One region of the Tatumella sp. JGM94 genome, then DNA from elsewhere that is predicted to be linked to it. Evidence: predicted binding sites of a transcription regulator. Region 1 holds the regulator's gene; each other region holds the start of a gene.
The links. Region 1 encodes LexA, which represses DNA repair genes until DNA is damaged. Its sites were predicted from a motif close to TNCTGTATGTACATACAGNA; they were not measured.

Region 2: uvrB (excinuclease ABC subunit UvrB) is a predicted target of LexA. The motif match lies at 8,292-8,311, and genes of this name have one in related genera.
Region 3: dinG (ATP-dependent DNA helicase DinG) is a predicted target of LexA. The motif match lies at 3,663-3,682, and genes of this name have one in related genera.

Annotation. Positions count from the first base shown of each region.
Region 1 is NZ_JAERJN010000008.1:119,984-130,721, forward strand. Features, by position in the region: gene JK216_RS07895 (NADPH:quinone reductase) at 1-357, shown strand, start outside; gene pspG (envelope stress response protein PspG) at 559-831, opposite strand; gene dusA (tRNA dihydrouridine(20/20a) synthase DusA) at 1,030-2,007, opposite strand; gene zur (zinc uptake transcriptional repressor Zur) at 2,270-2,788, shown strand; gene dinF (MATE family efflux transporter DinF) at 2,806-4,128, opposite strand; gene lexA (transcriptional repressor LexA) at 4,296-4,910, opposite strand; gene JK216_RS07925 (diacylglycerol kinase) at 5,019-5,384, opposite strand; gene plsB (glycerol-3-phosphate 1-O-acyltransferase PlsB) at 5,518-7,947, shown strand; gene ubiA (4-hydroxybenzoate octaprenyltransferase) at 8,003-8,887, opposite strand; gene ubiC (chorismate lyase) at 8,896-9,423, opposite strand; gene psiE (phosphate-starvation-inducible protein PsiE) at 9,585-10,010, opposite strand; gene pgi (glucose-6-phosphate isomerase) at 10,160-10,738, opposite strand, start outside.
Region 2 is NZ_JAERJN010000006.1:60,112-70,849, forward strand. Features, by position in the region: gene JK216_RS06080 (pyridoxal phosphatase) at 1-80, opposite strand, end outside; gene pgl (6-phosphogluconolactonase) at 240-1,238, shown strand; gene JK216_RS06090 (kinase inhibitor) at 1,285-1,761, opposite strand; gene bioA (adenosylmethionine--8-amino-7-oxononanoate transaminase) at 1,835-3,133, opposite strand; gene bioB (biotin synthase BioB) at 3,215-4,249, shown strand; gene bioF (8-amino-7-oxononanoate synthase) at 4,246-5,397, shown strand; gene bioC (malonyl-ACP O-methyltransferase BioC) at 5,381-6,157, shown strand; gene bioD (dethiobiotin synthase) at 6,154-6,843, shown strand; gene JK216_RS06120 (ATP-binding cassette domain-containing protein) at 6,830-7,546, opposite strand; gene uvrB (excinuclease ABC subunit UvrB) at 8,385-10,415, shown strand; gene yvcK (uridine diphosphate-N-acetylglucosamine-binding protein YvcK) at 10,435-10,738, opposite strand, start outside.
Region 3 is NZ_JAERJN010000006.1:83,919-94,656, reverse strand. Features, by position in the region: gene rlmF (23S rRNA (adenine(1618)-N(6))-methyltransferase RlmF) at 1-331, opposite strand, end outside; gene ybiB (DNA-binding protein YbiB) at 426-1,391, opposite strand; gene dinG (ATP-dependent DNA helicase DinG) at 1,446-3,638, opposite strand; gene JK216_RS17015 (hypothetical protein) at 3,871-3,975, shown strand; gene idi (isopentenyl-diphosphate Delta-isomerase) at 4,040-4,561, opposite strand; gene JK216_RS06215 (oxygenase MpaB family protein) at 4,625-5,500, opposite strand; gene bglX (beta-glucosidase BglX) at 5,552-7,846, opposite strand; gene JK216_RS06205 (DUF3772 domain-containing protein) at 7,970-10,414, opposite strand; gene pbpG (D-alanyl-D-alanine endopeptidase) at 10,578-10,738, opposite strand, start outside.

The sequences.
Region 1 (10,738 bases):
GTACCGGTGGTTTATGATTCCGTCGGCCATGATAGCTGGGAAGCGTCGCTGGATTGCCTGCAACGCCGCGGACTGATGGTCAGTTTCGGTAACTCATCCGGCCCTGTGACCGGGGTTAACCTGGGGATACTCAACCAGAAAGGCTCATTGTTCGTGACCCGGCCCTCCCTGTCCGGTTATATCACTACCGCCAGTGAACTGGATGCCGCCAGCCATGAATTATTTACCCTGCTAGCCAGTGGTGCGATTAAAGTCCCGGTCGCAGAATCTCAGAAATTCGCCCTGAAAGAGGCTGCCCTGGCACACCGGCAGCTGGAAAGCCGTGCCACACAAGGGTCAAGCCTGCTGATCCCCTGATAATCAGGCAGACATTAACGAAAAAGGGCTTCCCGGAGGAAGCCCTTACTTTTTTATTATAGTTCTCGCTGATGCAGGGACAGAGCGAGTAATTCCTGTGAACGACAGAAAGGATAATCGCAGATTTGGTCCGTGAAAAATATGTGCTGTTTCACATTTCCGGAGGATCACTGCCGGAAAGCATATTTTCAGAAAATAGCTTTACCCGCGCCGATTCATCCTGTTGATTTTTGACAGAATTTTATCATAACGTTCCCGTCCTGTCGTTGCCGGCCTGACAGCAAAAAAATGCTGATATATCCATGCAACTGCCACCGCCAGCAGTAACCAGGGCAACAGTTTAAATGCCATAAAGAAAATCCCCGATGACAGCATGATGACAGCAGCCACCAGCAGTGCTGCCAGAACGCTTATCACTGACACCCCTGCCAGTAACAACATCATAAAAAAGCCGGCAATAAAAAATACTTCCATGGTGAGCTCCTCCGCTGACCTGAATGATCCCGTTCACTGAGATAAACATAACAAGAATCGTGCCAGCCACGGAGGATAGTTAACTGACTGAAATACAGGATTAAGTAAAAATCACCTCCGCTACCGAAGGTGTTAAAAAAACCAATAACTGGCGTGAAGTTAACAAAACCGGGGTCAGATACTTTACCGCGACTGTATTCAGCGATCGGCTACCAGGGATAAGGCCTTTTCCAGAACCCGTACATCGGCGCCTGGCTTGTGAGCATTTTCACTCAGGTGACGACGCCATTGTCTTGCGCCGGGGATCCCCTGAAACAGTCCCAGCATATGCCGGGTAATATGTCCCAGCCAGGTCCCCTGGCTGAGTTCTTTTTCGATATACGGATACATAGAGCGTACGACATCAGCGGCGTCCGCTGGCAGCATACCGGCACCGAAAATCTGACTATCCACCAGGGCCAGGAGACCGGGATTCTGATAGGCTTCCCGCCCCATCATGACACCGTCCAGATGCTGCAGGTGTGCCTGTGCTTCTTCAAGGGTTTTAACACCACCATTAATCCCGATACGCAGCTGCGGAAAATCCTGTTTCAGCTGATATACCCGCGGATAATCAAGGGGAGGCACTTCACGGTTCTCTTTCGGACTCAGGCCCGATAACCAGGCTTTACGCGCATGAATAGTGAAAGAGCGACAGCCACCCTGTTCAGCAACTGTACCGATAAAATCACACAGGAACCGGTAACTGTCCTGCTCATCGATACCGATACGGGTTTTCACTGTCACCGGGATACTCACCACCTGACGCATGGCATCGATACAGCGGGCAACCAGTGCCGCTTCGCCCATCAGGCAGGCACCAAAACGCCCGTTCTGAACCCGGTCAGACGGACACCCGACATTGAGGTTTATTTCATTGTAACCACGCTGTTCAGCAAGTTGTGCACATTGCGCCAGAGCGGCAGGATCACTGCCGCCTAATTGCAGTGCCACAGGGTGCTCTTCATCAGAATAGGCAAGGTAATCACCTTTACCATGAATAATGGCTCCGGTGGTCACCATTTCTGTATACAGCAACGTTTGTGCCGTCAGTTTACGATGGAAATAGCGGCAATGCCGGTCCGTCCAGTCAAGCATCGGGGCAATTGAGAAACGATCTGCAGGGAAAGGGGTCACCGGAGAAACCGTATCCTGCACAGAAGTCACGGGGTTGTCAGACTCAGGGGTATGAATTTTCATCAGGGAATAATTATGCGGTTAATTACGATTAATGGCGCCTATAATAGCACAAAATAACGTCACAACGGCTAGCTAAAACCCGGCCCCGTAAGGCTGAACGCTGTTTTACCGGCCAGCCTGAAACACACATCATCAACATTAAAACACCAGCCATGGTAAGATACCCCGTTATCGGAGACTTTTGTCGGAGAAAGCCATCATGCAACCTCAACTTCCTGCACAAATTCTTGCAGAGGCACAAAGCCTTTGTCAAAAACGTGGTGTGCGTATGACTTCCCAGCGTGCCGAAGTGCTGCGTCTGATGGCTGAACACTACGGTGCGATCAGCGCATATGATTTGTTGGATAAATTACGGGTCAGTGAACCTCAGGCTAAACCGCCAACCGTTTACCGCGCACTGGACTTCCTGCTGGAACAAGGGTTTATCCACCGTGTTGCTTCAAATAACAGCTATGTCGTCTGCCCGCATTTTGAACATCCGTCCCATACGTCGGTCATGCTGATCTGCGATAACTGTGCATCTGTCAGCGAGCGTCACGCAGAAGGGGTGGAGCAATTGATCAGTACCCGGGCCAGACAGGCGGGGTTTATCCTGCGCCATAGTGTTATCGAAGCCCATGGTTTATGTGAAAAATGTGCCGAAGTTGCAGCCTGTGATGATCCTGACCATTGTCAGCATGACCACAAAGCAGAGCCGAAAAAACGTCCCGGCCGGTAATCTGCCGCTCCCGTAATTCAGTCGCTGAACCAGCTATTATTACGCTGATGGTAATGCCAGCGACGCCATAAGGTGACACCCCGCAGAACCATAAATACACAGATTGCCAGCCACAACCCGTGGTTACCCAGCCAGGGAACTGTACATAAAGTCAGACCATAACCGGCGGCCGCAATGGCCATACTGTTACGCATTTCCCGGCCGCGGGCGGCACCGACAAATAAGCCATCCAGCAGATAACTGCCTGCCGCGACCACTGGCAGAATAATCTGCCAGATAAGATAATGGCTGGCCAGTTGCCGGAGAGAGTGCAGAGATGTCAGCAGATCAATAATATACGGCCCGGCCAGCCCATAAAGCAGGGAAAAACCAACGGCAACCATCCCGGCCTGACGACAGGATGCATGCCAGACCTCATGCAGTTTACCGGCCGTTCTGGCACCATAGGCCTCACCGGATACTGCCTCCACGGCATACGCAAAACCATCCAGTGCATAGGATGTAAAAGTCAGAAACATCATCAGTAAGGCGTTCACCGCCACAATATCACTCCCCAGTCTCGCCCCGGTCATGGTCAGTGAGGCAAAACAGAGTTGTAATAACAGGGAACGCAGTAAAATATCCCGGTTTAGTCCCAGTAACCGTTTCATATCACCCCGCCAGCCGTTAAGTAACATACGCCCTGTGATTTTCCGCTGTTTCAGAACACGCCATACCAGCAGCATACCCGTCAGCAGCGTGATATATTCGGCAATAACCGTCGCCGCCGCCGCGCCCCGGACCCCGAGATGCAGGTGCAGTACCAGCAGGAGTTCCAGCGCCAGATTGACCAGGTTGCCTGTCACCAGCAAAATCACCGGCGCACGGGCATATTGCACCCCCAGCAGCCAGCCGAGCAGTACCAGGTTAGCAAAGGTCGCTGGCGCACTCAGCCAGCGTACATCAATAAACTCACGAGCCTGTACCAGCGTTGCCGGATCACCGCCCATAATCCCGGTGGCTATATGACTGACAGGCTGACGCAGCAAAATAAACACCGCGCCGGCAATCAGGCTAATGAGCACCGGCTGCACCAGCGCCCTGGCCAGCAAGGTATTATTTTTTTTCCCCAGCGCCTGGGCGGTCATCCCGGTAGTGCTCATCCGCAGGAACAGCAATAACATAAACAGAAAGCTGGTTACGGTCGTCCCGATGGCCACACCACCAAGGTAAATGGCACTGCCGAGATGGCCAATCACCGCCGTATCCACCAGTCCTGTCAGTGGTACAGTGACATTTGACAGGATCATCGGTAATGCCAGCCGCCAGAGTTGCTTATCGGTAGAGCTAAGAAAAGACATGAATAATCCTGCAGGTCACATCGCAAAAGGCACAAAGAGAGACAATACGGGCACTATATGACAGCGGCATCAGTAAAACTAGCAGGCGCGGGAACAGGGGACAGTAAGGAACCGTCTGGCTGAGACATCTTACTCAGCCAGCAGGAGCAGAGGTGATCAGCGGCGGACTATAACCACTCGCCGTTACGGATAACGCCTACCGCCAGGCCTTCAACCGTCAGGTTTTGTTCGCGGATATCAACCACAATCGGCGAGAATTCGCTATTTTCGGGGAGCAGTTGCACAGTGTTACCCTGTTTTTTCCAGCGTTTCACTGTTACTTCGTCATCAATTCTTGCCACAACCACCTGACCATTACGGACATCCTGGGTTTTATGTACCGCCAGCAGATCGCCGTCCATAATACCGATGTCTTTCATTGAGGTACCGCTGACCCTGAGCAGGAAATCCGCTGACGGTTTAAACAGCGCCGGATCAACCTGAAAATGGCTTTCAATATGCTGCTGGGCAAGCAGGGGCTCACCGGCAGCGACACGGCCGATCAGTGGTAATCCCTCGGTGGTTTCTTCTTCCATCAGCAGGCGAATACCCCGCGATGCCCCGGAGACGATTTCAATAACACCTTTACGCGCCAGAGCTTTCAGATGCTCTTCTGCGGCATTCGGGGAACGGAAACCCAGCTGGGACGCAATTTCTGCGCGCGTCGGCGGCATACCCGTCTGTTGAATATGGTCGCGAATCAGGTCATAGACCTGCTGTTGCCTGCTGGTTAATGCTTTCATCCCGCCCCCTGGTTGTTTATACAGTCGCTGTGAGTATATACAGGTATTTTCTAAATGGGAACCAAAAACCGTCATAAAACAAACAACTGTCGGTTAAGATCCCGCCACTCACCACCACTGCCATAACAGAGCGATCCAGACAAAAGCCGCCAGCAGCAATGCCAGAAACACCGCCGCCGAACCTAAGTCCTTCGCCCGGCCAGATAACGGATGAATTTCAGGCCCCAGCCGGTCCACAACCGCTTCAATCGCGCTGTTAAGGACTTCAACGATAACAACCAGCACCACCGAACCAATCAGCAGTATCCTGGTGACTGTATCCACATTCAGCCAGCAGGCAACAATCACCGCCACGGCTGCCAGCACGGCTTCCTGCCGGAAGGCTGCTTCATGGCGCCAGGCCGCACGCAGTCCCTGCCATGAATAGCCCGCGGCTTTTATTATTCTCCGCCATCCGCCTGTCGTACCCGCCATCCCTGTTTACTCCTTTTATGATAAAAATTACCGTTATATCAGGATACGATTCGTTGTATCCTCACAGATCTTCTTTGTAGTTTCTGGTATGCTTGCGCCGCTTTGCTAACAGTAAGAGGCCGCAGATTTGTCTATGTCAGGTTGGCGTAAACTTTATTATAAATTACTCAGTTTTCCATTATCTTTGCTGGTTAAGAGCAAAGTTATCCCGGAAGATCCTTTCTCCGAACTGGGGCTGGATCCGACCCGGCCCATTATCTATGTATTCCCGTATGATTCCAAAGCGGATCTTCTGGCGATGCGTGCCCAATGCCTGCAGCATGATCTGCCGGATCCGTTACAGCCGGTGGAAATCGATGGTCATTTTTTACCCCGTCATGTATTTATCCACGATGGACCACGGTTACTGCCCTATTTCACTCCGAATCAGGAAACGGTAAAAATCTTCCATGATTACCTCGACCTGCACCGCAATAATCCGGCTCTGGATGTTCAGCTGGTGCCGGTATCGGTGATGTTCGGCCGCGCGCCTGGTAAAGAAGTTCAGGGAGCACAGGCGCCGTTCCTGCGTGAACTTAACGGAATACAGAAGTTCTTTGCCATTCTCTGGCTGGGACGCGATAGTTTTGTCCGGTTCTCACCCAAGGTTTCTCTGCGTCAGATGGCAGATGAACACGGTACCGATCAATCCATCGCCCATAAATTATCCCGTGTGGCCCATATCCATTTTTCACGGCAACGGCTGGCGGCGGTCGGACCGCGTTTACCGGCCCGGCAGGATCTGTTTAATAAACTGCTGCAGTCAAAAGCGATTGCCAAAGCGGTAGAAGATGAAGCCCGTAGCAAGAAAGTGTCCTACGATACGGCACAGAAAAATGCGGTCGCGATGATGGAAGAGATCGCTGCCGATTTCTCCTATGAAGCCATTCGTATCACCGACCGTGTGATGGGCTGGCTGTGGAGCCGGTTGTATAAAGGAATTAATGTCAGTGGCGGCGAACGTATCCGCCAGCTGGCACAGGATGGCCACGAACTGGTGTATGTCCCCTGCCACCGCAGCCATATGGACTATCTGTTACTTTCCTATGTGCTTTATCATCAGGGACTGGTTCCCCCGCATATTGCCGCGGGTATTAACCTGAATTTCTGGCCTGCCGGCCCGGTCTTTCGTCGCCTGGGGGCGTTCTTTATCCGCCGTACTTTTAAAGGCAACAAGCTCTATTCAACCGTGTTCCGCGAGTACCTGGGTGAACTGTTCAGCCGCGGCTATTCGGTCGAATACTTCGTTGAAGGCGGACGGTCACGTACCGGACGCTTGCTGGAGCCCAAAACCGGTACCCTGAGCATGACCTTGCAGGCCATGCTGCGTGGCGGTAACCGGCCAATTACTCTGGTGCCGATTTATATTGGCTATGAGCATGTGATGGAAGTCGCGACCTACGCCAAGGAGCTGCGGGGAGCGACCAAAGAAAAAGAGAGCCTGCTGCAGATGCTGCGTGGTTTACGCAAACTGCGTAATCTGGGCCAGGGATATGTGAACTTCGGTGAACCCTTGCCGCTGGTTAACTATCTGAATAACCAGGTGCCGGAATGGCGTGACGATATCGATCCGATAGAGCCACAACGTCCGGCGTGGATGACGCCGGTGGTTAATGACATTGCCCGCAAAGTGATGGTGCGGATCAATAACGCCGGGGCCGCAAATGCCATGAACCTGTGTGTTACCGCATTACTGGCTTCTCCGCAGCGTTCACTGACCCGTGAACAACTGCTGGAACAGCTGGAGTGTTACAGCCAGTTATTACGTAATGTGCCGTACAGTGAAGGGACCACCATCCCGGAGATGTCTGCCGAAGACTTGCTTAGCCATGCTGTAAGTATGAACAAGTTCACCACTGAGCACGATAATATCGGGGATATGATCATATTGCCGAAAGAGCAGGCGGTTCTGATGACCTATTACCGGAACAATATCCTGCACTTACTGGTAATGCCATCCCTGATTGCCGCCATAATTCATCAGCACGGGACTATTCGTAAAGATGAGCTGCAGCGGGAAGTGGCACTGATTTATCCGCTGCTGAAAAGTGAGCTTTTCCTGCACTGGGAAGCTGAGCAACTGCCGGAGGTTATCCGCGATCTGTGTCAGGAACTGGTCAGTCAGTCGCTGATCCGCAGTGACGGCGAACATTATGCAGTGCATAAACCGCGTTCGCGGGTACTGGGACTGCTGGCGGCAGGAATCCGGGAAACCCTGCAGCGTTATGCCATCACCTTCGCCATCCTGAATGCGAAACCCGCGATTAACCGTGGTACCCTGGAAAAAGAGAGCCGTACCCTGGCACAACGTTTATCGGTACTGCACGGAATTAACGCGCCGGAGTTCTTCGATAAAGCGGTATTCTCCGGGTTAGTGCTGACATTACGGGATGAAGGCTATATCAGTGATAAAGACGATTCTGAACCGGAAAAAACCCGTGGTATGCGTCAGATCCTGCTTGATTTGACAAGCAGCGATGTCCGCCAGACTATCGAAAACGGTATTGCCTCTGATCAGGAATAGCCGGATAAAAAAGGGCGCCCCGTGAACGGAGCGCCCTTTTCTTTTAGGTTGCCGGTTACATCAGATTAATAAACGGCAGGGTACTCAGTACAATTCCGCCAAAAATTACCAGCCCGACATAGTTATTATTCAGGAATGCCTGAAAGCAGGCATCGCGGTTGCGTCCGGCCACCAGCCGTTGCTGATAAATAAAAAATCCTGCGGCGATCACCAGCGACAGATAATACCAGCCATTCAGGCTCAGCAACTGACCGGACACGGCCAGCAGAACCAGCGTAGTTATCTGCAGTAAACCAATAATCAGTTTATCGTGACGCCCGAATAATACGGCCGTCGATTTCACCCCAATTTTCAGGTCATCATCGCGATCAACCATGGCATAAAAGGTGTCATAGGCCACTGTCCAGCACACATTCGCCAGGAAAATCAGCCAGCATGCCAGAGATAACTCCCCGCTGACGGCCATCCACGCCATTGGAATTGCCCAGCCAAACGCAGCTCCCAGCACGACCTGAGGCAGATGGGTATAACGTTTCATAAACGGATAAGCGCTGGCCAGCACCAGCCCGCCCACAGATAACAGTACCGTCCGGGTGCCCATCGTCAGTACCAGCAGAAAAGCCACCACCACCAGTGTCAGAAACAGCCCTTTCGCTTCATTCTCTGTGACCTGGCCCGCAGGCAGCGGCCGCAGACGGGTACGCTTTACATGCCCGTCCACATTTCTGTCTGCATAATCATTAATAACACATCCGGCGGCGCGCATAACAATCACCCCGAGGACAAAAACCACCAGCACTGAAAAAGGCGGCAATGTCTGTCCGGCCAGCCATAAAGCCCACAGGGTTGGCCATAACAGCAGCAAAGTACCGATGGGTTTATCAATACGCATCAGGCGCATATACGCCCGGAATTTCGATATTTTTACAGAATCGTGCACAGTTTCGGTCATCCTTTAGCTCCGGCCAAATACAACGGAGATAACGGTAAAAAAGTCTCGGTTAACATCAGGGGTTTTCCTGAAAGACGTAATAATGAATATCGGCCCCATAAATCATCATTTTTTCCAGGCAGAATAAAATCACGACTTAATAACGGCGAAGAGAATAAGTAACGGCCCAGCGGACACTCTCCCAGTGATGTCAGGGCCAGCTCAGGCCCGCTGAGGGTCGACTCAGGTAATACCGTACGTCCGGCCAGCCAGGGGACGCCATCACCATATAAAATGATGTCACGCAGCCAGTAGCTCTGGTGGCGATCAAAACCGGCATAGTCTTGTTCATGAGGCAATAATGAGCGGTATTCGATAAACCCCTCACTGACCACACCTACGCTGATGTTCTGACAATACGCTTCCAGCCGGGCTGTCATTGATTGTTCCTCAAACAGCCAGCACCTTATATCAGGGGGGATTTCAGGGGCTGAGGGCTGCATCCAGTGCAGCTGATACAGTTTAAGGCGTTCCTGTATACACATTCGGGTTTCCGGAAATCAGTTGATATCGCTCTGTACTGTCCCGGACAAGGCACAGATACAGAGCATTTCACCGGCACACTATAGCAGACTGATGCCCGCTAAGCAGGATCTTCTGCCGCCAGTCCTGTCGGCCGTTAATATACCGGTAGCAGAACCGATCATTATTCTCTTTTCAGACGTTTCGAGTTAGCCAGCCATAACGTACCGACCAGAATCAATAATGCCGCTGAATAGCATAACGTATCTAAAGGATTGCGATGGTCAACAATGATTAAACGAATAATAGCTGTCACACCGATATAAATAAAATACCGCAGCGGGAAATGGAATCCGGACTGAAAATACTTAACAATCAATGCAATAAATTCGAAGTACAGAAAATAAATAACAATGCCTTCAATCAGCAGATAAGAAGATGATTCTTCACCCGTATGAAACAACACATTGGCCAGGTGTAATGTTTCTTTCCCCAAAAAGATCACCAGAATAATAGCCAGCGTAATCAGGCCAATATTCAGTACCCACTGTAAAACCGTCGCAATAATACCGCCTAAAGACGATTTTGGCGCCTTCTCTGATGTATCCATCTGCTCCCCGCAAAAAATACAATTCACTGCATGTCGTTACTGGAATAACCCGCACCATAGTGGTTCCGGATGGCAGTTACCTTGCGCCACTGTCGGTGAAGATAAAAAGGCGGCATGACTGCCGCCGGGTCAGACAATGACCACTGAGCTTAACGCCACTCTTTATAGCGGTTAATCAGGCCATTGGTCGAGCTGTCATGACTGGTTACAGCATCGGGTCCGGTCAGCTCTGGCAGAATGCGGTTAGCCAGCTGTTTTCCGAGTTCCACCCCCCACTGGTCAAAGCTGAAGATATTCAGAATCGCCCCCTGGGTGAAAATTTTATGCTCATACAGGGCAATCAGTGCTCCCAGCGAGTAAGGCGTCATTTCACGCAGCAGGATAGAGTTGGTCGGACGGTTACCTTCAAACACTTTAAACGGCACAATATGGGCCACTTCTGCTGCCGTTTTGCCTGCATCAGCAAACTCTTGCTCCACCACTGCCTGTGATTTACCAAATGCCAGCGCCTCAGTCTGAGCAAAGAAGTTAGACAACAGCTTCGGATGGTGGTCACTGAGCGGATTGTGGCTGATGGCCGGTGCAATAAAATCACAAGGAATGATTTTGGTACCCTGATGAATCAGCTGGTAGAACGCATGCTGGCCGTTGGTTCCCGGTTCACCCCAGATAACCGGCCCGGTCTGGTAATCTGCCACCTCACCATTACGATCGACATATTTCCCGTT
Region 2 (10,738 bases), on a different contig from region 1:
TCAATCGACTCGGGTAATATCGTTTTTTCAGACGTCAGCAGGGTGCCGTCCAGATCAAGAGCAATAACACGATAACGCATAAGATCTTTTACCTGAAGGTGGAGTGGTGCCTGCAGTCTATCCTGATTCCCTGGCAGCCACCAAAAAACCCCGCATGAATAAATCATTTTTTGCGGCGGTATATTGCGATACAGTGGAGCAAATCCCGAAAAATCACCGATTCCAGGTAAGGAGAATACATGCAACAAGTTGTTTATATCGCCAGTCCCGAAAGTCAGCAAATTCATGTCTGGCAGCTCTCTGAGACCGGGGCGCTGACGTTATTACAGGTGATTGATGTTGATGGACAGGTACAGCCGATGGTCGTCAATCCGCATAAACCGGTGTTGTACGCCGGTGTGCGCCCTGATTTTCGTGTGATTGCATTTTCTATTGCTGCCGATGGCAGCTTAACCCGCGCAGGGGAAGCTGCATTGCCGGGCAGTCCGACACATTTATCGACTGACCATCAGGGGACGGCTCTGTTCAGTGGTTTCTATCATGACGGGCTGGTTACGGTCACACCGCTGGATGCTCAGGGTCTGCCGCAGCCTGTCAGTCAGGTCATTGAAGGGCTGGATGGCTGCCATTCCACCAATCTCAGCAGTGATGATCTGCTGTTTACTCCGGCACTGAAACAGGACCGGGTATGTGCTTTTCGCTGGAACAGTAACGGCACCTTAAGCGAACCGGCCTGTGGTCAGGTGGATACCCGGCCGGGTGCCGGACCACGTCATATGGTGTTTCATCCCGCCGGACAGTATGCCTATCTGGTCAATGAGCTGGACAGTACGGTGAGTGTGTTACAACTGAACACCCACGGTGCTGAGACGATTCAGACACTGGATATGATGGCAGATGATTTTACCGGTACCCGCTGGGCGGCGGATATTCATCTGACTCCGGAAGGGCGTTTCTTGTATGCCTGTGATCGTACCAGCAGCACTATCACAGTCTTCTCGGTCAGTGACAGTGGTGATCATCTGACAGTACGCGATATCTGCCCGACAGAGATACAGCCGCGCGGATTCAATATTGATAAACAGGGGAAATTCCTGATCGCTGCCGGACAGAAGTCTCACCATATCGGGGTCTATACTATCGGTGCACAGGACGGCTTATTGACAGAAACAGGACGTTATGCGGTAGGCCAGGGGCCTATGTGGGTAACAGTCCACCAGCTTAGCCCGCAGAAATAAACGGGCACCGGCAGAGACTCTGTCTGAGGGGCTCTGCCGGCAGCGGTCAGTTAAAAGTGACCGTCAGGCTGGCACTGGCCAGTGAATGGAAGTGCACATTAAAACCAACCATTGCCCCGCTGGCATGACTGTCGACCTCAATCAGATCACTATCCAGAGCATGCACGGTAAACACATAGCGATGTTTCTCACCCTGCGGAGGTGCAGCGCCGCCATAGACAGAAGAACCAAAATCGGTCCGGGTCTGTAACGCTCCTGTAGGTAATGGGGCGATGCCTGAACCTGCGCCCTGTTCTATTTCTGAATTCCCGGCGGGAATATTGACCACCACCCAGTGCCACCAGCCACTGCCGGTCGGTGCATCAGGGTCAAAACAGGTAATCACAAAACTCCGGGTCGCTGCAGGGGCATCTTCCCAGTATAACTGGGGTGACAGATTCCCGCCCTGATAGCCCATACCATTAAACACATGGCGTTGCGGCATGGTCTGCCCGTCAGTTAAATCCTTACTGAATAAACGCATCTTATCTCTCCGTTCTGTAAAGTAGCCTGCCGGACCAGACTACCATACAGTCATCGGGTCCGGCGCTGTTCTGTCAGTCCGGCATGGCGAATAAATTGTCCTGTCTGACCGCAAGACTGATGGCCGTGGTTAACCGGGATAACTCTTCGGGGCGGATAATATAAGGCGGCATCAGATAAATCAGCCGGCCGAACGGGCGGATCCAGACGCCCTGACTGACAAAAAATTGCTGTATTTCGGCCATCCTGACCGGGTGATGGCACTCGATCACCCCGATAGCGCCTAATACCCGCACATCCGCGACCCGGGGGCAGTCTTTGAGGGGCTGAAGCTGCTCAGTTAACAGCTGTTCAATCTCTTTCACCTGCCGTTGCCAGTGTCCTTCTGCCAGTATGCTGAGGCTTTCACAGGCCACCGCACAGGCTAACGGATTCCCCATAAAGGTGGGGCCATGCATAAAACAACCGGCAGGGCTGTTGCTGATTTTTTCCGCAACCGCACTGGTTGCGAGGGTGGCCGACAGGGTCATCGTTCCCCCGGTTAATCCTTTTCCAAGGCACATGATATCCGGGGAAATTTCTGCGTGCTGACAGGCAAATAACCGTCCTGTCCGGCCGAAACCGGTAGCGATTTCATCGGCGATCAGCAGTACGCCAAATTGATCGCATAACTGTCTGACACGCCGCAGATAGTTCGGGTGATAGAAGCGCATACCTCCGGCTCCCTGAACAATGGGCTCGAGGATCACCGCTGCCAGTTGCTGATGATGTGCAGCCAGCATTTGCTGCATTTCGGCAATGTCCTCTTCCTGCCAGGGGTGATCGAAACCGGTGGCCGGGGCGGCGACAAACATATGTTCGGGCAGATAGCCTTTCCATAAAGCATGCATCGAGTTTTCAGGATCGCAGACTGACATCGCTGCAAAAGTGTCCCCGTGATAACCCTGACGGATGGTAAGGAATTTCCGGCGCGGGCGGGTATCGCCGCTGTAATACTGAATGGCCATTTTCATCGCAACTTCAACCGCCACAGATCCTGAATCGGCGAGAAAGACCTTATCTAATCCTTCCGGGCTCATATCCACCAGTTTGCGGCATAAGCTGACTGCTGCAGGGTGGGTAATACCGCCAAACATCACATGTGACATATGGCTGATTTGTCTGACCATTGCCTGGTTAAGCCGCGGGTGGTTATAGCCATGAATAGCAGCCCACCAGGAAGACATGCCCTCTGTCAGTTGTGTTCCGTCAGCCAGAGTCAGGGTACAGCGGTCGGCGGTGACCACCGGATAACAGGGCAAAGGATCGATCATTGAGGTGTAGGGATGCCAGATATGCTGGCGGTCGAACGCAAGGTCGTCGGCAGTTAACATAAACTTGTAAACCAAATTAAAAAGATTTAGTTTACAAGTATACGTATAAAAACTGTCTTTGTTAATTACCCGGAGCATGTCATGTCACAACGCTGGACCCTTTCTCAGGCCGAAGCTTTGTTTGAGAAACCGTTACTGGAACTGCTTTTTGAAGCACAGCAAGTGCATCGCCGTCATTTCGATCCGCAAAAAGTCCAGGTCAGTACCTTATTATCGATTAAAACCGGCGCCTGCCCGGAAGATTGTAAGTATTGTCCGCAAAGTGCCCGTTATAAAACCGGCCTCGAGTCAGAGCGCTTAATGGAAGTTGAAGAAGTTCTGGCTTCAGCACGCAAGGCCCGCCAGGCCGGATCAGGCCGTTTTTGCATGGGCGCGGCATGGAAAAATCCCCATGACAGGGATATGCCTTACCTGGAGAAAATGATTGCCGGTGTTAAAGAAATGGGGATGGAAACCTGTATGACGCTCGGCACCCTGTCAGCGCAACAGGCTGAACGACTGGCCAGTGCCGGACTGGATTTTTATAACCATAATCTCGACACTTCCCCCGAATTTTACGGCAGTATCGTGACAACCCGTACTTATCAGGAACGGCTGGATACTCTTGGTGCGGTCAGGGATGCGGGCATGAAAGTCTGTTCCGGAGGAATTGTCGGTCTGGGCGAAACGGTTACCGATCGTGCCGGACTGCTGGTTCAGCTGGCCAATCTGCCGGTTCCTCCGGAGAGTGTTCCGATCAATATGCTGGTGAAGGTCAAAGGTACGCCACTGGCAGATAACGAAGATGTCTGTCCGTTTGATTTTATCCGGACGATAGCTGTGGCCAGGATAATGATGCCTGCCTCTTACGTCCGTCTATCCGCCGGGCGTGAACAGATGAATGAACAGACCCAGGCGATGTGTTTTATGGCCGGAGCTAACTCTATTTTCTATGGCTGCAAGCTGCTGACCACACCAAACCCTGAAGAAGATAATGACCTGCGTCTGTTCCGTAAACTGGGGCTTAACCCCGAACAGACTTATACGGAACAGGGCGATCGTGGCCGTGAGCAGCAATTACATCAGGTATTACAGGAGAGTGATACGGCGTTGTTCTATAACGCGGCGGTACAATGAGCTGGCAGCAAAAAATCACCGGAGCACTGCGGTTACAGCGTGAGTCCGGGTTGTGGCGTCAGATGCAGCCGGTTACTCCCGCGGCAAATGCAACACTGTCGGCAGAAGGCCGGCAGTATCACCATTTCTCTTCCAATGATTATCTGGGACTGAGCCGGCACCCGCGGATTATTGATGCCTGGCAGCAGGGGCTTAACCGCTGGGGAGCCGGTGCCGGTGCCTCCGGCCATGTGACGGGCTATACCCCGGCACACCGGGAGCTGGAAGAGGCCCTGGCGCAGCGGCTGGGGTTTTCCCGGGCATTGCTGTTCGGTTCCGGATTCGCGGCCAACCAGGCCTTAGTTTTTGCTCTGGCCGGTAAACAGGATCGGTTGCTGGCCGATAAACTGATGCACGCATCATTACTCGAAGCAGCGGCCCTGAGTCCGGCGACGTTATGCCGTTTTCAGCATAACAGCCCGCAGAGCCTGCAACGGTTACTTTCCCGTACCTGTGACGGCGAAACCCTGATTATTACCGAAGGGGTGTTCAGTATGGACGGTGACCGTGCGCCATTGAGGGAGCTCCGTCAGCAGGCAGATGCCTCAGGCAGCTGGCTGGTGGTCGATGATGCGCACGGTATCGGGGTCTGCGGGCCACAGGGCAGGGGCAGTTGCCAGCAACAGGGGATTACGCCTGATATTCTGGTGGTCACCTTCGGTAAGGCATTCGGTGTTGCCGGAGCCGCCATACTCTGCTCTGCAGACGTGGCCGACTATTTGTGTCAGTCGGCAAAACACCTGATTTACAGCACGGCGATGCCTCCGGCACAGGCGGTGGCTATTCATGCGTCATTACACCTGATCGACGTTGCTGATCAACGCAGAGAAAAATTACAGCACAACATCCGTTTATTCCGTCAACAGATGACAGGTCTGCGCTGGTCACTGCTCCCCTCAGAGACAGCGATCCAGCCATTGATGATCGGAGAAAATCAGTCAGCCGTCGATCTGGCCGCAGCACTGCGTCAGCGTGGGTTTTGGATCAATGCGATCCGTCCGCCAACGGTACCTGCCGGCGCAGCAAGGCTGCGTATCACCCTTTCGGCAGCCCATGATCCGCAGCAGATTGAACAACTGGCGGAGCACTTATATGCATTGCAATCCTGAACAGACCGCAGGGCCGGGTGTTGATAAATCAGCAATAGGTAAAGCTTTTGGCCGTGCGGCAGCAACTTATGATGATTATGCAGCGCTGCAGCGTATTACCGGTGACCGTTTACGGGAAATAGCCGGCATGCCGGCAGCAGGCGACTTACTGGATGCGGGCTGCGGCAGTGGCTGGTATAGCCGTTGTTTCAGCGCCGCGGGGTATCGGGTCACGGCACTGGATATTTCGACAGAGATGCTTCGTTATGCCCGTCAGCAACAGAGTGCCGCAGATTATCTACAGGCTGATCTGGACGCGTTACCTTTTCGCGCCGGTAGCTTTGATGTTATCTGGAGCAATCTGGCCCTGCAATGGAGCAACCAGCTGCGGCAGGCAGTATATCAGCTGCGTTCTGCTCTGAGACCGGCAGGTCAGCTGCGATTTTCCACAGTTGCGGCAGGGTCATTACCGGAAGTGGATCAGGCGTGGCAGTCCGTAGACGGTACTGCACATACTAACTCGTTCCTCACAGTGCAGCAGATTACGCAGGCCGTCTGCGGGTATGGTATCAGGCTGATCCATGAGCCCGTAACCCTGCACTTTCCGTCTGCTCGTGCGGCGCTCTGGTCACTGAAAGGGGTGGGGGCCGGTCATCTGCACCAGCGGACGAAGAGTCTGCCCCTTACCCGTCAGCGGCTGGCGCTGCTTGATGCGGGCTGGCCTAAAGAGACAGAAGGCTACCGATTAAGTTATCAGATAGTGTATGGAGTGACAGAATGAATCATCGCTGGTTTATCACCGGAACAGATACAGAAGCCGGAAAAACGGTGGCGACAACCGCATTGTTGCAGGCGGCGGCAACGCAGGGCTGGCGCGCGGCGGGTTATAAGCCGGTAGCCTCCGGCTCGGAAATGACACCGCAGGGATTACGTAACAGCGATGGGCTGTTACTGCAACAAAACAGTTTACCTGGTCTGGATTATCATGAAGTTAATCCGCTGGTCTTTGCTGAGGCCACATCGCCGCATATTGTCAGTGCGGCACAACGACAGCCGATTAGCGCGCAGGCGATGTCAGCAGGGCTGCGTCATCTGGAAACGAAAGCCGACTGGATTGGCGTAGAAGGGGCTGGCGGATGGTTTACACCACTGGCAGACGATTTTTTGTTTTCTGACTGGGTGGTTGCAGAACAATTGCCGGTAGTGCTGGTGGTAGGAATGAAACTGGGCTGTATTAATCATGCGCTTCTGAGTGCTGCCGCAATCCGGGCTGCCGGCCTGACGCTTTCCGGCTGGATAGCTAACTGTGTACAGCCACCTCAGGAGCGTCATCAGCCATATATGGAAACCCTGATTCAGCGACTGCCGGCACCACTGCTCGGCGAAATCCCGCAACTGACCAGCAGACAGCAACTGTCCTGCTGCGGACAATATGTTGATTTACCCGCTGCCGTCAGTTCACGCTGAGCCATTTATTGATCATGCCTTCATCCAGCTGAGTAACACGGCCGTTAGCGACGCTGCGGCCGCAATGCAGCAGTAGAAAATAGTCGGCCACACTGCGGATAAAGGAAACCCGCTGTTCCAGCAACAGGATGGTCATCCCGAACTCATGATTCAGGCAGCGTAGCAGGTTACCCATATCTTCTTCCAGCCAGCAGGACATTCCTCCGGTCGGTTCATCCAGAATCAGTAATTTGGGTTCCAGTACCAGCGCCCGGGCCAGTGCCAATTGTTGCTGCTGATCGATAGTTAAATCACCACTGCGCTGATGACGCAGGTCATACAGATGCGGGAAAAGATCAAAGATTATTTGCGGGATTGCGTAAGGCGGGCTGCTTTTTGCGGCCTTTAAGGCGATCATCAGGTTATCTTCAACACTCATCTGAGAAAAGATATGCCGCCCCTGGGGAACGTAACCGATTCCCATACCTGCCCGTTGTTCTGACGGTTGTTGCTGAAGGTCGCGTGGCGGAGCATTACGTTCCTGCCAGGTAATGGTACCGCTATTGATCGGCAAATATCCCATAATACAATTGACCAGCGTCGTTTTTCCCATCCCCGGCTGGCCCAGCACAGCAGTGCATGAGCCGGGCATCAGGTCCATGTCGACATCCCGGAGAATATGATTCGGACCATAAAACTGATTGATTGCACGTAAACTCAGCATCTGTTGCACTCCTCTGTATAGGTTACGCCTGGCGGCCCGCAGACTGCCCGGCGACGCTTATGCCGTCTCTCCCCGGACGACAGCACCCTCTGAATAAAGCAATTATCAGGCCACAATGATGTAGCCTGAGAAAAACCGGTTATATCGGGTCTGTCAGGGCCAGTTATGCACAGCCAGTGGCTATCGGCAGGCGCTGTTGCACTTTACCGGTGCCGGGCGGAATGCTTTAGGGTGCATCCTGACCGCTAAAAAGGCAGAAAATCTGAGGAGAGGTACTTGACCGTAGTGAAAAATAACGTAAAGCCGTGCTGCGGCAATGATTTGAAAACTGACATAAGGGGTAAAAAAAGCCAAAAAAAATTTTTTTTAATCTGGCTGAAAAGGGATTAATAATTTATACACAGCCGATGCTATCAGGGCTAAAAACAGTTATCCACTATTCCTGTGGATAACTATGTGCATTAGCATCTTAAAACAGGGCTGAAGCAAGGAAATATGCGGTCTGGCAACAGACTGGCTGTAAATCGGACTTTTGATATTAACTGTATATATTCAATTAGTTAATTAAAAGCAAGCCTGCGGACAGTCAGACGGCCGATTATGGCAGTGGTTTATTACATTAACTTGACAAACGATAAAGTCGGCAGGCAGTCGGTGGATAACACTGGCCACGGAGACAATCGCGCGGAGAAATAAAAATTATTTCTCGTTAAAATTCCTTAAGTCACATTGTGATATGTATCCGTACTGGCTGTATACCCAGTATGACACTGGCAAATTTTCGTTCAGTGGTTAGAATAGATCCCCCGCCAGAACAGATGCGACAGGTGACCCTACGATGAGCAAAGTTTTCACACTCCATTCGGAATTCAAACCGTCAGGTGATCAGCCTGAGGCCATCCGCCGTCTGGAGGAAGGGCTGGAAGACGGATTAGCACACCAGACATTGCTCGGGGTGACCGGCTCCGGAAAAACCTTTACGGTGGCTAATGTGATTGCTGACCTGAACCGGCCAACGATGGTACTGGCCCCCAATAAAACCCTGGCGGCCCAGTTATACGGTGAGATGAAAGCCTTTTTCCCTGATAATGCTGTCGAATACTTTGTGTCTTACTATGATTATTACCAGCCCGAAGCCTATGTGCCGAGCTCGGATACCTTTATCGAGAAAGATGCCTCGGTCAACGAGCATATTGAGCAAATGCGTCTGTCGGCAACCAAAGCTTTACTGGAACGCCGCGATGTCATTGTGGTCGCTTCCGTTTCGGCGATCTATGGTCTGGGTGATCCGGATTTATATCTGAAAATGATGCTGCACCTTAGCCGGGGAATGATCATTGACCAGCGCAGTATTCTGCGCCGACTGGCTGAGCTGCAATATACCCGTAATGACCAGGCTTTTCAGCGCGGAACATTCCGCGTGCGTGGCGAGGTGATTGATATTTTCCCTGCCGAATCTGATGAAATTGCTCTGCGGGTCGAACTGTTTGATGATGAAGTCGAACGACTGTCGATCTTTGATCCTTTAACCGGTCAGGTGGCACAGACGGTTCCCCGCTATACGGTTTACCCTAAAACTCACTATGTCACGCCACGTGAACGTATTGTGCAGTCGATGGAAGAGATAAAACTGGAACTGGCCGATCGCCGCCGTGTATTGCTGGAAAATAATAAATTACTCGAAGAACAAAGGATTACGCAGCGTACTCAGTTCGATTTAGAAATGATGAATGAGCTGGGTTACTGCTCGGGTATCGAAAACTATTCACGTTATCTCTCGGGCCGCGGGCCGGGAGAGCCACCGCCAACCCTGTTCGATTATCTGCCCGCCGACGGCCTGCTGGTGGTCGATGAATCACACGTCACTATTCCGCAAATAGGCGGAATGTACCGGGGGGATCGGGCGCGTAAAGAAAACCTGGTCGAGTATGGTTTCCGTTTACCTTCGGCGCTGGATAACCGCCCGCTGAAATTTGAAGAATTTGAAGCTCTGGCACCCCAGACGATTTATGTTTCTGCGACCCCGGGGGCATATGAACTGGACAAATCCGGCGATGAAGTGATTGACCAGGTCGTCCGGCCAACGGGGCTGCTGGATCCGCTGATTGAAGTGCGTCCGGTGGCGACACAGGTAGATGATTTATTATCTGAAATTCGTCAGCGGGTCGAAATTAATGAGCGGGTACTGGTGACCACTCTGACCAAACGGATGGCGGAAGATCTGACCGAATATCTTGAGGAGCATGGTGAGCGGGTACGTTATCTGCATTCCGACATTGATACGGTCGAGAGGATGGAGATTATCCGCGATTTACGGTTAGGCGAATTTGACGTACTGGTGGGCATAAACCTGTTACGGGAAGGGCTGGATATGCCGGAAGTTTCGCTGGTGGCTATTCTGGATGCAGATAAAGAAGGTTTCCTGCGTTCTGAACGTTCTCTGATTCAGACGATTGGCCGTGCGGCTCGTAATATCAGTGGTAAGGCTATTCTGTACGGCGATCGTATTACGCCTTCCATGGCACGTGCTATTGAAGAAACTGAGCGCCGCAGGGAGAAACAACAAGCCTGGAACCAGCAACACGGGATTGTACCGACCCGGTTAAATAAGAAAGTGACTGACATCCTTGAACTGGGGCAGGGAATTGGCCGTACGAAAGGGAAGTCTCAGGACAAAAATCAGACCAGGCAACGGGCCGCAGAAGCGGCTGGCCAGTATGCAGCATTAACCCCGCAGGCAATGCAGAAAAAAATTGCCGAATTGGAGGCCAGAATGCAGAAGCATGCCATGGATCTTGAGTTTGAAGAAGCTGCGCGGCTACGTGATGAATTACATGAGGTCCGGGCACTGTTTATCGCCGCCTCCTGAGTATCCGTGGGGCGGCGGACTATCCCAGACTCTGTACGGCCTTTTCCAGGGCAATATGCAGCAAATGCCGGTCATGACGGTATCTGATATCACCGGCTTCAAGGGGATGCTGAATAATTCTGCGCCCCCCCAGCTGGCTGATATCAGCGGCAGGACTGACAATAACGGCATCAATCACCCTGCGGCCAATCACCTGCTCCATTTTCTGTAGTTTATCGCTGACCGTCAGAGAACCCGCAGGACTGTGTTCTTTCCCCAGATTACCAATAAAAATCATTTTGGCCGGGGTACGTCGCAGGGCGGTCGCCATCTGTTCCATCAGC
Region 3 (10,738 bases), on a different contig from region 1:
CCAGAACATCAGCGGCCCCCTGCACCGGACCCTGTATATCCTCAGACAATAAGTCAGCAATATAATGCAGATAATCGGCCCGTCCGGGGACTGGCGGGCAAAGAAATCCGTCAGATAATTGCCAGTTCAGATCATAATACTGTTTCAGCAAGGCCTGATTTAATGCTCTGACCGCTTTTGGCTCGGAAAAATTAACTGACCGCCGGCCGTCAGGTGTGGTGATTAACCAGTCACTCAGATGCGGGTTGATGGCAGACAGGCGTTCAAGGTCATAACTACCCTGATAGCGATTCCGCGGATGCAATGATTGTTTGAGTATTGTTTTTTTCATAAATAGTCACAGGAAAAACCAGCGTGTAACTTACCCACCCTGGCATAAAAAATAAAGCCGCAATCTCTGATTAATATAAACAGTCAGGGAATATTCAGTATCCCAACGCCTGCAATTGTCTCAGTCCCTGAGCGACCGTTGCACAACGGCCGCTGGCAACCAGACAACAGGCAACCTGCAGCCGTAACGGCTGAGGCACCGGAATCGACTGTTCCAGCACGTCCTGCGTCCAGCGGGCTGTATCCGCTGCAGATTTTGAATCAGGCAGTCTGGCGGCCGCTTCAGGCTGCCGTTCAGTCAGTAGCAGTGGCTCACCGTCCCCGCCGGTGACCTGATAAATGGCCGGCCCGCGCTGCGGATTGGCGTAGACCTCCCCTTCACAGCCATTTAATAATAATGCAGGCGCGCCGGTCTGGCGGAAAAAGGTCGCGACTTTAGGAACATATTCCGGGTGAGATACTGCAGATAAGCGTAGTGCAGCATCATCGGCAAACGGACTGGCCAGTTTCGCCAGGGAATGGGCACTGTTACGTAAACCCAGCTGCCAGCGCAGGGCCAGTTGCCTGGCTAACGCCGGACACCATTGGTCGATGGTAATAAACGCCAGATGCCCCTGATTAAGCTGTTGTTGTGCCTGCGCAATACTCACCGGGAAAATACCCAGTGCGGCAAAAACGGCTTCACTGGTGATGCGGGTAGGATCATGATCAATCCCATGAACAAATACCGGGAAACCGATTTTCTGCAGTAATAATGCCAGCAGTGGTGTCAGGTTTCCCTGGCGACGAGCACCATTATAGCTGGGGATTACCACCGGTAACGGCAGACCCGCGGGAACCTGCAACTGTGGTAGTTTTTGCTGGAGTGCACGATAAAAGCCCAGCATTTCAGTGTCACTTTCCCCTTTAATACGTAGCGCGATTAATACCGCGCCCAGTGTCAGCGGATCAAGCTGGTCATCAAGCATCGCCTGGTACAACTGATAAGCTGTCTGCTGGTCCAGATCGCGCGCATGATTTTTTCCGCGCCCGATCTCTTTTACTATCCGGATAATATCCATGCTGATTTCCTGTCTGCAGGCCGTCGGCCCTGTCATTAATAGTCAGCCAGTGTATTAACGCCGGGTCCGGCGCTTTACGGTTTTCTTACCGGTGCTGGCGGTGGCTTTTTTACTGTTATCCGGCGGCGGAATCACCGGCTGTTCGATAGCAAATACCGGTAACGCTGAGAGTAAACGACTGCCATACGCTTTACTTAGCAGCCGGCGATCATAAATAATGACTTCGCCTGAACACTGATGGCTGCGTATTAGTCTTCCTACCTGCTGAATAAGGGTAAAGGATGCACTGGGCAGACTCTGAATTTCAAACGGATAACGTTTCTGGCTTTTCAGCCATTCACCTTCGGTGACTATGACCGGACTGTCGACAGGCGGAAATGAGATTTTGTGAATATGCACCTGAGTTAATAGTTCGCCTTTCAGATCCAGCCCCTCAGAAAATGATTGCAGCCCCACCAGCACACTCTGCTGTCCTGCTTTTACCCGCTGACGATGGATCGCAATTAACCTTGAGCGCGGCTGATCGCCCTGTACCAATAGCATCAGACGTAAATCGGCCACTTCAGCCAGAAAAAGCTGCAACGCCCGGCCACTGGAAAATAAAACCAGGCTCCCCGTATGTTTTTTTTCGGTTACCTGCTGACGAAAATAACGGGCCATCTCAGCAATATGCAACGCCTCCTGTGCAAGCTGCGGTTCATATTGCATTTCAGGGATCACCAGTTTCCCCTGCCGCACATGGTCAAAAGGTGAGTCCAGTGCGACAAAACGGTCCTCTGCTGCGTTATTCAGCCCGGACATCTCACTGAGACGCCGGAAGCTGTTCAGGGAACGTAACGTTGCGGATGTCAGGATCACGTGGGGGACTTTCCGCCATAACAATTTTTCCAGCTGATCGCTGACCCGGATCCCTGCACAATGAAACCATAAATGACGCTTACCTTCCTGCCAGTCAGTGGTCAGCCATTTGGAGACCGGTGCGCCCGAGAGCTGTTGCATACCCGCCAGCCACCATAGCTTACTCAGCGATTCGAACCAGCCGAGAAAGCGGTTAAGCTGTAACAGCCCGCGATGAATACGTACCATATTCTCTTTTCCGGTCATTTCTCCCAGCAGAGTGATCAGACCCTCACACAGCCCGCGTAATGCGTCACACAGTTTAAACAATCGCTGGCAGCATTGTTCGGTGTCTGCCGGTAACTTTCCCATCACAAAACGGTATTCACAGGCTGTCTGGCCCTGTTCCGGCAGCAGTGGCGATATACCCGCCACCAGTTCCACGATCAGTTGCTGCACCGTGGCACAATGCTCACCCAGCCGTTGCGGATTAGCCAGCGGCGGCGGCGACTTAAAGGTAAACCAGCTGCGGAGCGTTTCTATCAGTTTAGTAAACAAATCCAGTTGCAGGCCGGTACCGGCCGGGGAGATATCACTGCTCATCTCCAGGGCATCCCGCGCAACATCCGGCAAATGATGTCCTTCATCAATCACCAGCAGCATCTCTTTGGCCGGGGGCAACACCGTGTCAGTCTCGAGTGCAGCCATCACCAGTGCATGATTAGCCACAATGACTTCTGAATGTTCGATTTCCCGGCGGGCAAGAAAAAACGGACATTCCCGGTACCACTGACAGTGGTGCGCAAGACAACTGGTTTTATCCGTCGAAATTTTCTGCCACAGCTGATCATCAATTTGCTCACTGCAATGATCACGCAATCCATCCCATGCGCCACTGGCCAGGGACTTCTCCAGCCCGGACGCTATTTTCTCTTCCCGCTGTTGCTGTTCTCCTGAGACTTTTGCTATCTGACCGGCGGATTCATCCAGCCAGTACAGCAGATCTCCCTGAGTATCCTGCTGGTCACTTATAAAATAAAGATTACGCGGACACACATAACGACGGCGACCGAAAGCCGCGGTAAACGCCAGATCAGGAATGAATTTTTTGAGTAATGGTAAATCTTTATCAAAAATCTGATCCTGCAGTGCCACATTCGCGGTACTGATCACCAGTTTCTTTTCTGACGAACGGGCGATGGCAATACCGGGGATCAGATACGACAACGTTTTCCCCACCCCGGTCGGGGCTTCAATCGCCAGATGACGTCCGGCCTCACCCGACAAGGTTTTGGCGACCTCGGCAATCATCTGCCGCTGAGGCGGACGCGGGACAAAGTCCTCCACCTGCGCCTGCAGTTGCTTATACCATTCACCAATTTGTAATTTTATTGCGGGTGTCAGAACCATAACGACCGTCTGCTGGAAGAATCAGCCTGTATTTTTACACAGTATGCTGGCTGACGGCAGCCCTGAAAGAAAAATTGCGATAAAAAACGGATGACGGACAGAGAAAATCCTGTGATAGCGGGAAATACCCGCCGGATAAATACCGGCGGGACCGGTTCCCGATAAGGATAACGTTTATCACTGAACAGTTAACAGGTATTATCGGCCATCTGAATTAAGGAGCGGTATATAAATGAACTGGCAAAAAATCGGTATTACTTTCCTTTTTTTCCTGCTTGCCCTCGGCGGCGTGGGGGGCCTAATGCTGGTCGGGTATAGCATTATTATCGGTGCCTGACAGGCAGACATTACCGGAGAATATCGCAGCGGTATCAGGATATTAGCCGGTAGTGCCGGGCAGACTACTGTGTTGCCCTTGTTTCGAGAACCTGCTGCAGAGTGTGCCTGAACCAGGGCGTGAAGCGTTCAGCACTGGCGGCCATCTCCTGCTGCAACCTGCCGGGGCTGACGTAACGCCAGGCATCGGCTTCCTGAAGATTTAACTGTGGTAACTGCCGGGTGACTCCGAAAAATATATGCCCGTATTCATGCTCAGTAAGTCCGTTCTCCAGCAGAAGGTTATAACAGGTTTCAAAAACCGGCGTCAGCGCCATCCTGATCCCCATCTCTTCCTGTAAACGGCGTTCTGCCGCATGCTGCGTCGTTTCTCCGGGAAACGGGTGCCCGCAGCAGGTGTTACTCCACAGCCCGCCACAATGGTATTTATGTGCGGCACGGCGTTGTAACAACAGATCGCCCTCAGGCGTAAACAGATAGACGGTCACTGCCCTGTGCAATAAGCCTTTTTCATGCACTTCCAGTTTTTCCATCGTTCCGGTCGGTTTATCATCTTTATCAACAAGAATAACTTCGATCACTGACATAAAATTCCTTTATAGACTTGCCGGAATGATACACCGCCCGCGACTGCCGGGAAATTGTTTGCCTCAGGGCAGTCTGCCCACCCGTTGCATCGCCCGGTGCCATGCCCCCTGCTGTATGGACCAGCGCAATAGCCGTGCAATAGTCTCCATACTGTAACGTGTCATTGTCCGTTGCAAGCCTGAGCGTGGCGGACGTCCCGGCACACCGGTCCATGAAGGCAGTAAATCACCACCGGCGCGCAGCATAATACTCATTACCTGCCTGGCGGCGGCTGATGGCGGCGGGGCTGAAAATAAGAGTCTGCTCACTTCCAGGGTCCGTTGATCAATACGCAGCTGCGGACGCATAGCCTGCAGATATTCTTCAACCTGATTCACGGAGACGGGAATATCAGCCGCCCCGAGTGCGGTGCCGGTTAAAGCGGCTTCAGCATAATAACGGTTCTGATCTGCCAGGCTGAGGCGCGGATTTTTATAACGTAAATGGGCCGCCAGAAAACTGGACATTTCGGCAACATGTACCCAGGTCAGTAACGCCGGATCACTGGCCTGATAAACCAGGCCGTCCGGTGTTCTTCCTTTTACCCGCAGGTGGATATTCTTCACTTTTTCGATTAAAAAACGGGCATCCTGCATGTTACCAAAACTGGTAACAGCAATAAACTGGCTGGTTCTCCGTAAACGGCCGAACATATCCTGACGAAAATCTGAGTGATCCCAGACACCTGCCAGGGCTGCGGGATGCTGCATTTGTAACAGCAAGGCGGCGATACCGCCACAGAGCATCGATGCAAAGTCACCATGTACCGCCCACACCATACTGTCGGGGCCAAATAACCCGGCATCTCCGGGCGGCTGGTTTAAATCAAATTCATTCAGGGACAGACCGTTCAGCCGGTAGACCTGGCGGGCAATTCTGTTACGTAACATATTCATCATTTACCGGGCAGCGCCGGCGGTCGGTGTACCGGCGCTGCCTGATTTTCCGGATTATTGATAAGTAAATTGTGTTTTCTGTGTCCGGACCGAGTCCAGACCGATCATCAGGTTAAACACTCCCGGTTCTGCCACATATTTCATCTGCGGGTCCAGGAATTTCAAATCATCTTCATTCACCCTGAAGGTAACCTTCTGTGATTCTCCGGCGTTAAGATCGATTCTCCGGAACCCTTTCAGCTCTTCCACCGGACGGCTGATACTGGCAACAGGATCATTCAGATACATCTGCACCACTGTCGCCCCTTGCCGTTTACCGGTGTTGGTGACTGTCACACTGGCCTGTAGTTCACCACCCTGCGAAAAGTGGCTGGCAGATAACGTCACCGGCGACAGCGTAAACCGGGTATAACTGAGTCCGTAGCCGAACGGATATAAAGGCCCGTTTATCGCATCATAATAATGGGAAGTATATTTATCCGGATGCAGGTAGTCATAAGGCCGTCCGGTGGGCAGATGATTATAATATAAAGGAAGTTGTCCGACCGAACGCGGGAAAGTGACCGGGAGTTTACCGGACGGATTTTTGTCGCCAAACAGAATATCGGCAATCGCATTCCCGCCTTCGGTGCCACTGAACCAGGTTTCCAGGATAGCATCGGCCTGCTCAGCCTGCTGGCTGATATCCAGCGGACGTCCGTTCATCAGTACTATCACCAGAGGTTTGCCGGTGGCTTTCAGAGCATCAAGTAAACGGCGCTGGGCTTCAGGAATACGGATATCGCTGCGGCTGGAAGCCTCATGGGCCATTCCCTGTGATTCACCAACTGCGGCAACAATCACATCCGCTTTACGGGCAATAGCCACGGCCTGATCACGCAGTTGTTGCGGCGATTGCCTGTCTACCGTTACCGACGGTTGATAACTGTTCAGAAACTTTTGTACTAACGGATTATCGGTAATGTTTGCGCCTTTGGCATACAGCAGTGTCCCCTGTCCCTGTAACGCATTACGCATTCCCTGTAACAGGGTCACCGACTGTCCGGCAACCCCGGCGGCCGACCAGCTGCCCATAATATCGCGCTGACTGTCAGCCAGCGGCCCTACCAGTGCAATGGTCTCCTGTTTTTTCAGGGGCAAAACATCGAGCCGGTTTTTCAGCAGTACCATGGTTTTATCAGCCACTTCCCGCGCCTGCCGGCGGTGTAAACGGTTTTCAGCATTGGTATCCGCCGGGTCACTGCCGGCAGGCCCCAGGTGGCTGTAGGGATCACGGAACAGTCCCATCGCGTATTTCACATTCAGTACATGACGGGTGGCATCATTAATTTCGTCCATCGTCACCGCACCGCTTTTCACCAGTTCGGGCAAATACTGGCTGTAATACTGGTCACTCATACTCATATCAATGCCGGATTTCAGGGCAATACGCACCGCATCACGGGGATCGGCAGCCACCCCATGTTTAATGAGCTCTTTTATCGCACCATGGTCACTGATAGTAATCCCTTTAAATTTCCATTGGTCACGTAAAATATCTTTCAGTAACCATGCATTTGCGGTCGCAGGTACACCATTGATCGAATTAAGGGCAACCATCACCCCGCCACTGCCTGCATCTAAGGCCGCTTTATAGGGTGGCATATACTCGCCGAACATACGTTGCGGGCTCATATCCACTGAGTTGTATTCCCGCCCCCCTTCCACTGCGCCATAGAGTGCAAAATGTTTTACGCTGGTCATCAGGGAGTATCGGTCAGCAGGACTTTTCCCCTGCATCGATTCTACCATTGCACGCCCCATCATGGCGCTCAGCAATGTATCTTCTCCAAACCCCTCTGACATACGTCCCCAGCGTGGTTCATGGCTGACATCCACCATCGGTGCCCAGGTCATATTCAGGCCATCATCAGCCGCTTCATATGCCGAAATACGGCCGACGGTTTTCACCGCATCAATATCCCAGCTGGCTGCCAGGCCTAACGGAATCGGGAAAATTGTCCGCTGGCCATGTACTACATCATAGGCAAAAAATAACGGAATTTTCAGCCGGCTCAACTGCATCACCTGGTCCTGCATTGCCCGGATATCCTGACGGGTCACCGTATTAAAAATAGCCCCGACCTGTCCGTGACGGATCATTTCACGGATGGCCGGTTTGGGATTATCCGGACCGACACTGATTAAACGCAACTGACCAATTTTTTCATCCAGGGTCATTTTATCCAGTAACTGTGTGACATAGGCATCCCGGGCCTGTTCACCACCAAACGCCGGGGCTTGCGGCTCTGCCCCGAAGGCAGCAGGCACAGCAATCGTTATTGCCAGTAACGGGTATATCCATTTCATCAGCATATTCTCAGAGGCAAGGAGATAAAGACCGGTACAACCCGCGGCACAGGCCGCGGGTTATGTCAGAAAAGCATAGCATGCACATTACCGGCCGGGCCCCGTGCCCGGCCGGGGTAAGGATTAGTGTTGCCGGGCCGCAGCGGTATTTTCTGCCGGTATCGCGGGCTTCTGTTCAATCACCATGGTCTGGGGTGAAGATAACGCCACCCCCTGATCCCGGAGTCGTACCAGAATTTCAAACAGTAATTCGCTCTTAACCGAAGAAATCTGCCGCTGTGTGGCAACATTACCGGTGACACTGAGCAAAATCCCTTGCGCTGAAAGATCTTTAAAACTCACCGAAGGGGCCGGAGTTTCCAGAATACGTTCATTGTCACGGTAAACACCCAGTAAAATTTCTTTTACCTGTACCGGATCAATATCCAGCGGAAATGTCACAGGTATGGTAACCACCCCCTGAGCATTGCCCATAGTTGCGTTACGGACGTTCTGGGAGATCAACTGAGAGTTAGGGACAATCACCGTCGATTTATCCGTCAGCTGAATTTCGGTAGCCCTGACATTAATCCGCCGGATATCCCCTTCATAACCGCCTATACCCACTAAATCACCGACTTTTACCGGCCGTTCAGTCAGCAGAATCAGTCCGGAGATAAAGTTTTTCACAATTTCCTGCAAGCCAAAACCGATCCCGACTGACAGAGCACTGACAATCCATGCCAGTTTATTCCACTGTACCCCCATCACCGATAACGCCAGCAGGATCACCAGCACATAACCCACATTACTGAACAGGGTAATAATTGATACCCGCATCCCTTTATCCATGGCGGTTTTGGGTAAAAACTCCTCATCCAGCCAGCGTCTTATGGTCCGTAAAAGATAAATACCAACCAGTAACGGGATTAATGCTGTCACTAACTGCGACGGCACAATATTCAGTTTTTCCAGTCCCTTGCCGCCCCAGAACCCGATGGCTTTTTGCAGCATTTCTGCCGGAGATGACGAGGTAATAGTGCCATTAAATAAAGCGAGGATCAGGATAAGTACCAGGCAGGATTTTAATAATGCCGCCAGCAGCGTGGAAATCTGATACAGGTAACGCTCATCAATATTCAGGGCACGCTGTACCCGCCTGCCACAGGCATTACTGGTTGAAAAAATCGCTTCGCAGCTGTCACTTGCCAGCCGGCTCAGCAGGTAAAATGCACTGAACAGGATACCGACCCATACCACTTCATAACTGACGAAGCGGCCAAAGGTGACATAACCAATAGCCAGTGACAGCAGAATAGTCATCCCGGTAATAAGTAACGCCAGCTCAATCAGGCTGAAAACGACAGAGCGCTCCTGTTCAGATGAATCATCCTGATGTACACGGCGACGTACTTGACTGATGCGCATAACGATAATGACTGCGAATACACCAATCAGTAATGCTGTCAGACCGTTGCCGAACACGGTGGTATTGACACTGGTCCCGATAATGTAGTTAAAAGACTCCAGTGCCTGAAAAACAAATACCAGTGAAGCGATAATGGTCGGAAAAGGTTTCATCGCCAGCGCGATCCGGTTACTGATATTCGCCAGCCGCCAGGAAGGCCGTCGCGTGGATAAAAACGCTCTGCCCAGCCCGGCAATCAGCCCGCTGGTAATACTTAACTGTACCAGCCGTGCGACATACTCCTGTACATCGCTGTCAACCGCTTCACTACGGGTGAAGGCCAGCGCCAGGAAATTGAAGGATAATACCACTGATACTAAGGTGGTTAGTGCAATGGCTGTTGCCAGAAAACTGCGTCTTAAACGCCCTTCGGGAAGTTTATGAATGCTGACCCATGCCACAAACTCTTCCATATAGCGCCGGCCGGCAACCATCACCAGAACAGCCGCCAGTAACCAGCAGACAGTGCCGACTCTCCATGCCGGTTGCCAGGAAATGGCTATCGTACTCACCAGTTCTTCACCGAAACCACCGATTTTCTCACGATCAAAATGGTTACTGTTGTACAGGGGCTGCCAGAAACCGGCGGAAAAGATACTGCCTGAATTCAGGGCCAGCTGAGTTTTAAGCTGATCACGGCGCAGATTAAGGATCTGAGCCGACAGTGTTATCCCCCCGTTTTTTAAACCGTCGGCCTGGGAGATCTGAGCATCCAGCTCTGCTTTCTGTGCTTCCAGCATCCGGCGTTTATTGGCGACATCGGCTGTTTCTTTGACACCGCTGTCCGGTGCCGGTGCTGTACCCAGCACCGCGAGCTGAGCAACTGTTTTCTGTCGCAGGGGTAACAGACTCTGCCCCAGAGTATCGGCATTCTGTGATAATTCCTGAGCCATGTCATTCAGCTGACTCAGGGTAACATCGGTACTGTTAGCGGATACCTGCCCCTTAATTTTATCCAGAATCGCCTGCATATTTGCCAGTTCTTTACTGGCATTTACCCGGGGTGCAGGGGCGGCAGTACTCTCGGAATTGCTGTCGGCAGCCTCTGCCTGCACGGCAAACGAAACCTGAAAACTCAACAGCAATAAAAACAGTCTGAGGGTGATCGATAAAATACGCATGATGACGTTGTATCCAGAGTATCAGAACAGGGTAGTCACAAAGTCTGTGGTTAGTCTCTGTGTTGTAGAGTGTTATTCATCTGGCGGCTATAAGAATGACACTAAAAATAATTCCCGGGAAATCCGCTAAACGGTTTCCCCGGAAATCTGCAGCTGCAGCCTACTACAGACCCTTTTCTTTTTTATAGGCCAGCGCTGCTGCGGGTACCGGTGCGGCTTTGCCGGTTTCCAGCCAGCTACGAATACGGGTCGCATCGGCAAAGTGTGTATACTTACCAAAGGCATCCAGCACCACAAGCGCAACCGGACGCCCGTTAATGGTGG